Regions from separate parts of the Pseudoalteromonas sp. NZS100 genome, predicted to be linked through region 2. Evidence: predicted binding sites of a transcription regulator. Region 2 holds the regulator's gene; each other region holds the start of a gene.
What was found. The regulator sigma-54, encoded in region 2, starts transcription at its own class of promoters, with help from an activator protein. The targets are predictions, from matches to a motif close to GTTGGCACGNNNNTNGNNT.
Positions count from the first base shown of each region.

Region 1: a site for sigma-54 is predicted at 892-910, ahead of I6E69_RS16210 (diacylglycerol kinase family protein). Genes of this name have one in related genera too.
Region 3: a site for sigma-54 is predicted at 1,934-1,952, ahead of I6E69_RS19130 (DUF2726 domain-containing protein). Genes of this name have one in related genera too.

Region 1 covers NZ_JADYWM010000018.1:23,461-26,553, forward strand. Annotated here, with positions in the region: tRNA gene I6E69_RS16195 (tRNA-Ser) at 261-353, opposite strand; tRNA gene I6E69_RS16200 (tRNA-Ser) at 405-495, opposite strand; gene I6E69_RS16205 (hypothetical protein) at 714-854, opposite strand; gene I6E69_RS16210 (diacylglycerol kinase family protein) at 1,180-2,049, shown strand; gene I6E69_RS16215 (DMT family transporter) at 2,087-3,016, opposite strand.
Region 2 covers NZ_JADYWM010000001.1:169,672-172,764, forward strand. Annotated here, with positions in the region: gene lptB (LPS export ABC transporter ATP-binding protein) at 1-596, shown strand, start outside; gene I6E69_RS00840 (RNA polymerase factor sigma-54) at 666-2,165, shown strand; gene hpf (ribosome hibernation promoting factor) at 2,192-2,479, shown strand; gene ptsN (PTS IIA-like nitrogen regulatory protein PtsN) at 2,484-2,936, shown strand; gene rapZ (RNase adapter RapZ) at 2,955-3,093, shown strand, end outside.
Region 3 covers NZ_JADYWM010000027.1:30,462-33,554, reverse strand. Annotated here, with positions in the region: gene arcB (aerobic respiration two-component sensor histidine kinase ArcB) at 1-724, opposite strand, end outside; gene folE2 (GTP cyclohydrolase FolE2) at 956-1,876, shown strand; gene I6E69_RS19130 (DUF2726 domain-containing protein) at 1,992-2,588, shown strand; gene mtnN (5'-methylthioadenosine/S-adenosylhomocysteine nucleosidase) at 2,711-3,093, shown strand, end outside.

The sequences.
Region 1 (3,093 bases), on a different contig from region 2:
TTACTAGGCACAATTTGTTTAATTTTTATAAAATTTAGGCACAAAAAAACCACAATTAAGTGGTTTAAATTAAGTATAGTCCAGAGGGAGGGATAGACTTGCTTACATCCATGTAATCAATCGCTGCGCGACGTTTGCAGCGGCCTAAAATGTTCCAGACATTTTGTCGAACCCTGTCGAGGGTTCTCACCCTCCCAATTTAGTATCGGTGTTAAATTTTGGGCACAAAAAAACCACAATTAAGTGGTTTAAATTAAGTATGGTGGAGAGGGAGGGATTCGAACCCTCGATAGAGCTACAAACTCTATACTCCCTTAGCAGGGGAGCTCCTTCGGCCACTCGGACACCTCTCCAACGCATAACCGGTTGTATTGATGGAGTAAAAAAAGCCACCAATTAAAATATGGTGGAGAGATAGGGATTTGAACCCTAGATGGGCTATAAACCCATGCCGGTTTTCAAGACCGGTGCATTCGACCACTCTGCCATCTCTCCGTGACGCAGAATAATACTTAGGTGATACCGCTGTGTAAATAGCAAAATGACTGTTTGCCTAAAAAATATACGTAAATGAGGTTTTTTTTGTAAATAAGGGGAAATTAAGGCAATTTTTAATAAAATAAATAGGTTGCAGCAAACAATGGGAGCTAAATAAGTGACTTCATTTAGTGGTTGAGTGTTCGCTGCACCGAAAAATAATCATGGTTGGGTGATTATTTATATTGAGCTGCACCGCTAAGTGCTAGTCTTTTACCAATCGTGTTAAGTTTAGCTAACATTCTTGCTTTACGGTTAGTTGGTTTAACGGCTACTTGCGCTACTGCTGTTTGATTTAATGTATTAATTGGTTTCATTATTTTGCTCCGGTTGTATCTGTTGAAATCGCGTGCATTTTGCACGTTGTTTGATTAAAAATACAACGATAAAAATTGAGCCTGAGGGATTAGTTAAACTAATCTGAATTGATTTTATTAATATGCGATTCAGTAAGTTGCATTACTGTTTTTGCATAGCTATTTATATGGCAGTTGGTTTTAACCCCTTTGCTGTTGGGGTTTTTGATTTTTTAATTTATTTTTATGCATTTTATACAATGTTTTTTGATTATTTATTCAGATTAAAAAAATTCAATTAAACGTTTGTTATCTCACTCTAAAATACATTGCTGGAAACAAAAGCTTGTCACTACTAATAATTATTAAACCAAGTATCAAAAAACAGAGCCAAAAATCATTGGCATGGCTTAAAAACATCTGTAAAAAACGCAGCTTTTCTTATTGTATATTTACTACAACGGGAAGCTTTGACGATGACTGCGCTCAAATAAGGTTGTTACTGAGTAAATTTCCCAAAGTAGTTGCACTAGGTGGCGATGGTACATTGAACTTGGCTGTTAATGCGCTAATAGGGAGCAGCTGTTCGTTAGCATTATTACCTTGCGGTACAGGTAACGATTTCTCCAGAGGGTTTAATTGCAAAGCAGATGATTGGCGAAAGGCATTATTTAATACACCGACAGCAATTGATATAGGAAAAATTAATAGCCGCTATTTTATTAATATTGCAGGGGTAGGATTTGATGCTCATGTGATTAAAACTATTAACGATAAAGCTAATTTTTCATCTTTTGATTACAGTTGGACGAGTATCAAAGAGCTATTTTATTATCAAGCTCAGCAGTTACAAGGTACGTTTAATAACGATGCTCGGCAGTATCAAAATTTAATTACTGTATTTGCTAATCATAAGTACTTTGGTGGCGGGCTAAAAATAGCGCCAAAAGCGGATTTAATTGATGGCCAGCTTGAGTGTTATCAAATGCGATCGGGTGGGCTTTTTTATAATGTAATAAGCTTTATTAAGTTATTTTTTAAGCGTCATGAGTATATAAAAAACCTTAACTACAGTCGCTTAAATACAGCTTCCATAAAAACTGAAGGGTTATTGATTGAAGCAGATGGTGAACTGGTAGGTAAAACTCCTGCAGTTGTTAGTGTGCATGGACAAGCCTTACTTTTTCATATGCCAATAAAAAAGCGCCTACAGTAAAGTAGGCGCTTTTGCGTTAGTTGCGTTAATAACGCGTCTAACTGGGGACGGAGCCACTTTTAGCTATTGCTCTATTAGCTAAAAAGGCGTTAATTCGTTTTGTTGGGGTAAGCACAATGGCGTTACCTAATAACACTAAGCTAAACCCTGCAAAGGTATTTGCGTGCCATTCAAAGCCTTCAAAAAAGCTACTCAGTGTTACTGCCACTAATGGGAATAAAACAATAACGTAGCTGGCTTTTTCAGGGCCTATATTTTTTAGTAGTGCAAAGTAACAACCAAAAGCGATTACGGTGCCAAATATTGATAAATAAAGTAATGATAGCCAGTAGCTAGTTGGGGCGTTTAAACTAAATTGCACATCGTTCATTAATACATATAAAGCTAAGCCTATAGCACTATATAACATGCCCCATGCATTGCCCTGCAATACGCCAATTTGCTTACGAGAATTACGAACGCTTACCATGTTGCCCAATGAAGCCACAAAGGTGCCACCAAGGGCAAGTAGTAACCCGACCAATGCACCGTTACTTAAGTCGAACTGCTGTAACTGTGGCCAAAACAGACACGTAATACCTAATACAGCGAGTGCGGCACCGGTATAAATTCGTTTTGAGATAGGCTTACCAAAAAATAGTCGAGTGTTAACTATGTTCATAACCAGCAACAGTGAAAAGGCGATAGAGGTCATAGCGGAGGTTAAGTAATTTTGTGCCCAGTAAAGCATTAAGTAATTTAAGGCAAAATTACAAAGAGCCAACAAAGCAAAAAAGCCATGATCGATTAATGAAAAGCGCATATCCGGTTTTTTGTACGCTACATATAACCACATTAAAAGCGCTGCAATAGCAAAGCGATAAAATAACGATAGCTCTACCGCAATATCACCTAGCTGAAATTCGATGGCTAACCAAGTAGAACCCCAAATTAAAACGGTTGTAATGTATAGCGCTGCACTTTTCATGGTTACTCTCCAAAGCCCGATTGAATGGCTATTTTAAGACCTATCTGTATACTTACCATATACAGAAAAGTAAAAAT
Region 2 (3,093 bases):
CGACTTTTTATATGATTGTAGGGCTTGTTCCTAGCGACAAAGGTAAAATATCTATTGATGATAACGATATTACTCTTTTACCTATGCATAGTCGTGCTAGATTAGGCATAGGCTACTTACCACAAGAGTCATCGATTTTTAGAAAGCTGACTGTTTATCAAAACTTAATGGCCATTTTAGAAACGCGCAAAGAACTAAATAAACAAGCCAGAGAAGACACGCTCAATAACTTATTAGATGAATTTAGCATACAACACATTCGTGATAGCCAAGGTATGGCATTGTCGGGTGGAGAACGTCGTCGTGTAGAAATAGCACGAGCGCTGGCAGCAGATCCTAAATTTATACTACTGGATGAACCGTTTGCCGGTGTTGACCCTATTTCGGTATTAGATATAAAGAAAATAATAGAACATCTTAAAAATCGTGGGATTGGTGTATTAATTACCGACCATAACGTAAGAGAGACCCTTGATGTTTGTGAAAAAGCCTACATTGTTTCTCATGGGGAGCTGATTGCATCAGGTACTCCAGAACACGTATTAAATGATAAAACAGTACGCGATGTTTACTTAGGCGAGCAATTTAGGCTGTAACATTTACGCCATGTCTTTAAGCATCTGCTAGTATTAATTATAACAACATAAAAGGATTGTTAGAGATACATGAGGCAATCACTACAGCTGCGCATGGGCCAGCAACTTACAATGACTCCACAGTTGCAACAAGCTATTCGTTTGTTGCAACTCAGTACATTGGATCTCCAGCAAGAAATACAAGAAGCTCTCGACAGTAATCCACTATTAGAGGTTGAAGAGGCAGACTATTCTGAAGACGCTGCTGGTAAAAACGAGCAAAAAGCTGATACCGATGACATAACTGTTAGCGCATCTGCTGACGATGCTCCGAGCGAATACGAACAAGATACTGGTGAAGCACTTGCAAAAGACACGCTAAGTGACGACATGGCTATGGATGTTAGTTGGGATGAGTACATGAGTGCCGCTCCTGCAGCCTCATCAGGTCCAATGCCTGAAGACGAATCAATATACCAAGGCGCCTCTACTGAAACGCTCCATGAGTATTTAATGTGGCAATTACAACTAACACCATTTAGCCCTACCGATGAAGCCATCGCTATTGCGATTGTAGAGGCCGTCGATGATTCAGGTATTTTAACTCTCAGTTGCGAAGAAATTTTAGAAAGCTTTAATCAAGAAAACGAAGATGATAACGAAGTTGAACTTGATGAAATTGAAGCGGTATTAAAACGCATCCAACTGTTTGATCCTGTTGGTATTGCTGCACGTAGTTTACAAGAGTGTTTGTGTATTCAGCTTAATCAATTTGATAAAGAAACACCTTACATTAATGAAACGAAAATGATTTTAACCGAGCATATTGATCTATTAGCAGCTCGCGACTATCGTACATTAATGAAAAAAACTAAGCTCAAAGAAGAAGAGCTTAAAGAAGTAATGACACTAATACATACTCTCAACCCAAAACCTGCAGATACTATTGTAAGGGAAGAATCTGAGTATGTTATTCCTGATGTGTCAGTTAAAAAAATTAAAGGCCGCTGGGTTGTTGAATTAAACCCAGATAGCATGCCTAAAATTCGTGTTAATAGCCAATACGCGGCAATGTCTCGCACTGTAAAATCAAGTGGTGACAGCCAGTTTATTCGCTCACATTTACAAGAAGCTAAATGGTTTATTAAAAGCTTAGAAAGTAGAAACGACACGCTATTAAAAGTTACTAATTGTATTGTTAAGCAACAACAAGGCTTTTTTGAACATGGCCCTGAAGCCATGAAACCAATGGTTTTAAATGATGTCGCTGAAATGGTAGAAATGCACGAATCGACAATTTCACGCGTAACTACTCAAAAGTACATGCATACACCCCGTGGTATATTTGAGCTTAAATACTTTTTCTCAAGCCATGTAAGTACTGAAAACGGTGGTGAATGTTCATCTACAGCAATACGTGCGCTTATCCGAAAATTAATCGCAGCAGAAAACTCAGCAAAACCATTGAGTGATAGCAAAATAGCGGATATATTGGCTGAGCAAGGAATTAAAGTAGCAAGACGTACAATCGCAAAATACCGCGAATCTCTTGCTATTCCACCGTCAAATCAGCGTAAAAGTCTGATTTAAGACGCTAAACTAAGAGGGTAATGCTTATGCAACTAAACTTAACTGGTCGTCACGTAGAATTAACCGATTCACTAAGAGACTATATTAATACTAAATTTGCGAAGCTTGAAAGACACTCTGATCATATAAATAATGTTCATGTCATTCTCGATGTAGAAAAATTAAATCAAAAAGCAGAAGCCACAATACACGTAAGCGGTGCTGAGCTATTTGCCTCTACAGAACATCAAGATATGTATGCCGCTATTGACTCGTTGATCGACAAGCTCGATCGCCAAGTAATCAAACACAAAGAGAAGCTTGCTCGACACTAATATGATGAAATTAAGTTCACTTATATGCCAGGACTGCAGCAAAGCTGCGGTCCTTTTTAATAGCAAAAAAAGAATTTTAGAGTTCATTAGCGAACTTGCTCACGACAAACTTCCGTATTTACCGCAACAAGATATTCTTAATGCTTTAATGAGCAGAGAGAAATTAGGTAGTACAGGTATAGGACGTGGCATTGCTATTCCTCATGGAAGAATGAGCGGTGCAGAAGAGCCTTTGGCTTTAGTGCTCGTTAGCGAAACTCCAATAAACTTTGATGCAATCGATAATCGCCCTGTTGATATTTTTGTCGCACTCATCGTACCAGATGGCGATAACCAGCAGCACTTAAAGACTCTAGCAACCATTGCTGATAAACTAAACAACAAAGATTTTTGTAAACAGTTACGCAGTGCAAAATCTGATACTGAGCTTTACCAAGTTATTGTCGATCAATCATAGTTTTATAAAGGGTGTTAAATGGAGTTAATTATCATAAGCGGCCGTTCTGGTTCTGGAAAGTCGGTTGCTTTGCGCGTTGTAGAAGATTTAGGTTATTATTGCGTTGATAATATTCCAGTAAACCTACTACCTTCATTAGTTCGCAGTGTGTCTGATA
Region 3 (3,093 bases), on a different contig from region 2:
GTAATTTACGCAGCTCAAACCAACGCGTTTCGCCATTTACTTCATAGCCCACATCAATGGTTAGTGCTTTATGGCTTTGCTCTACTTCTTTATCGGTTTTCAAAACTTCAGATAAAAAGTGACTAGGGAATATTTGCTCAACCGTTTTGCCAATTAGTTCGCTACTTGATTTGCCCATTACTTCTTCAAACATTTTATTACAACCAGCAAACACGCCATTGTTATCGCGGTAATAAAATAAATCAGGAGATGAATCAACTATTGAGCGCTGCAGCATGCTTTGTTGAGCAAGTTCTTGTTGTGTTTTTTTACGCTCAGCAATTTCTCGACGTAGCTCTTCAATAGCGCGGTGCTTGGCATGAAATGCCATTTTACGCTCATCAATTTCGATGTTTAGACGGTTAATGTTATCTTTTAGGGTTTGATTTAAAAGCTTTTCTTGTTTGGTGGCGCTATCTAAATAAGCATATGAGGCATCAAGTTGTCGAATTGAATTAAGCAACACACTTATTATTAAAGGAGAAACTACAGCCGTAAAAAATACCACGGCTAAAATATCAACAAGGTGTAATTCGCCTATCGCCACATAATAAAACATGCTCGATAAAATAAGAGATACAGTTAAAAATAAAGTGTAACAAATAGCAGCGGTTTTAAATTCACCAAATCGCGTTATTGAGCTGGAAAGTACCCGAGCCCAAGGGCTCAAAGAATAATCGGTCATACGTAATTTTATCTCTTAGCTGTGTACTTAATATAAAGAAGGCAATGCGTATGTATAAACATACCATTTTCCCAGATTTTAGCATTTTTCTCCTACCACTACTCACGTTGTGCGATAAAAACAGAATTTTTCATGTTTGATTTAGCTCATCTATTAAACTCATCATTTCAGCAATAAATTATTTAGTGTAAAATGCCCCGCTTTATTATCCCCAAAATACGAGTAGCGCACATGCAAACCAATATGCCAGATATAGCAGACACTGCACCCGCTTTACAAACAGGTAAATTAGACTGGGTTGGCATGGGCGAAATAGAACTGCCATTTATTTTTGAATCCCGAGACTTATCTCCAGTTACAGTAAACGCCAAAGCTCGTGCATTTGTAAATTTACATAAAGAAGATGCCAAAGGCATTCATATGTCACGTCTATTTTTGGCACTTGATCTGCTTTCAACCGAGCAGCAAGTCAATCCGCAAACTATAGCGCAGGCACTCGATACCTTTATAACTAGCCACGAAGGGCTGAGCGATAAAGCACAAATTGAATTTAAATTTGAATTACCGCTACGCCGTAAGTCATTATTAAGTGGTAAAGCGGGCTGGAAAAGCTACCCAGTTGTACTTACCAGTACAATTGAAAATAACGTTATTAGCTACGAGCTAACCGTAGATGTTACTTATTCTTCAACGTGCCCATGCTCTGCTGCACTTGCGCGCCAGCTTATACAAAACGCGTTTAACGAAAAGTTTAACCAAGAAACGTTAAGCCAAAAAGATGTGCACGAATGGCTAGGCACTACACAAGGCATTGTAGCGACTCCTCACTCGCAGCGCTCTATTGCCAACGTAAAAGTAAAGCTTGATAGCAACATTCAAGAATTTGACGTAGTTACGCTAATTAACACTCTTGAAGCTGAGCTTAAAACACCAGTACAAGCGGCAGTAAAACGTGAAGATGAGCAAGAATTTGCCCGTTTGAATGGTCAAAACCTTATGTTTTGTGAAGATGCAGCGCGTAAAATTAAAGCACTGCTAGAGGCAAACAATTACAGTGATTATTGGCTGCAAATAAACCACTATGAGTCACTGCATGCACACGATGCTGTTGCTATTGCAGTAAAAGGTATTAAAGGAGGCTACAAAGCTTAATCGCTGTGTAGCTATTGCCTGTAAACCAGTCGGTAATTATTTTATAACCCATACTTTTTAGGCACGTAAATTGCTTTGTTTGAGCAGTGTCAATTTGTTGTTATGGAGTTACCGTATGGAATTCGCTTTATTATTAATCCTAGTATTAGTTGTCGGGGCCTCTGTTGTTGCGTCAAAATTTAATGACGATGGCGGAAACCCGTATCCTTTTACTCGCAAGCAAACTGTTTTTACGCAGGTTGAAGGCGCTTTTTTAAATCTTCTCGAGCGTGCTGTTGGCGATCAATATAAAATTGTTAGTCGCGTTAAATTAATCGACGTTATTGACTGTAAGCAAGGCCTTTCAGTAAAGTCTAAACGTGCTGCTTTAGCTAAAGCTAAAAATAAGCAACTCGACTTTGTATTAATCGATAAAGAAAAACTAACAATCATTGCTGCTGTTGACCTAGTTAACAATGCCAACAAAGATGGCCACAAAGCTCAACGCGACTGGTTTGTAAACGGTGCACTAGAGTCTGCGGGCATTCCACATATTCGTATGAAAGTTAAATCGGGCTACCGCCCTTCTGAAGTACGCGATGCAATTATGTTTAAACTTGGTAAGCCTGCAGCAACACAAACTCAGCGCCCTGTTCGTAATCGCTCACACAAGCCAGCGGTACTTTCACCTTCTCAAGCTAAAGCTCAAACCACCGCGTTAGCTGAAATTTAAAAAACGAATTAAATACTCTCCTAAAAAGTATTTAAAGCGAGCTCATAAACAAGCTCGCTTTTTTGTTTTTTATTGCTAACTTCACGTATAATCAAGTGATTCAAACTCAGGAATTAAACTTTATGAATGTTGGTATTATTGGCGCAATGGAGCCAGAAGTTAAAATTTTACGTGAAGCTATGCAAAACCCACAAATTTTAACTAAAGCAGGTTTCACTTTTTATACTGGCGAGTTGGCTGGTAACACGGTGACACTTGTTCAATCTGGTATTGGTAAAGTCGCATCAACTATTGCAACTACCTTACTGATCGATAACTTCAAACCTGATTGCATAATTAACACAGGCTCAGCCGGTGGATTCGATCCTTCTCTTAGTGTTGGCGATGTAGTAATTTCGTCAGAAGTACGTCACCACGATGTAGACGTAACTGCTTTTGGTTACGAAATTGGCCAAGTACCACAAATGCCGGCAGGCTTTGCAGCACACCCTAAATTAGTTGAAGC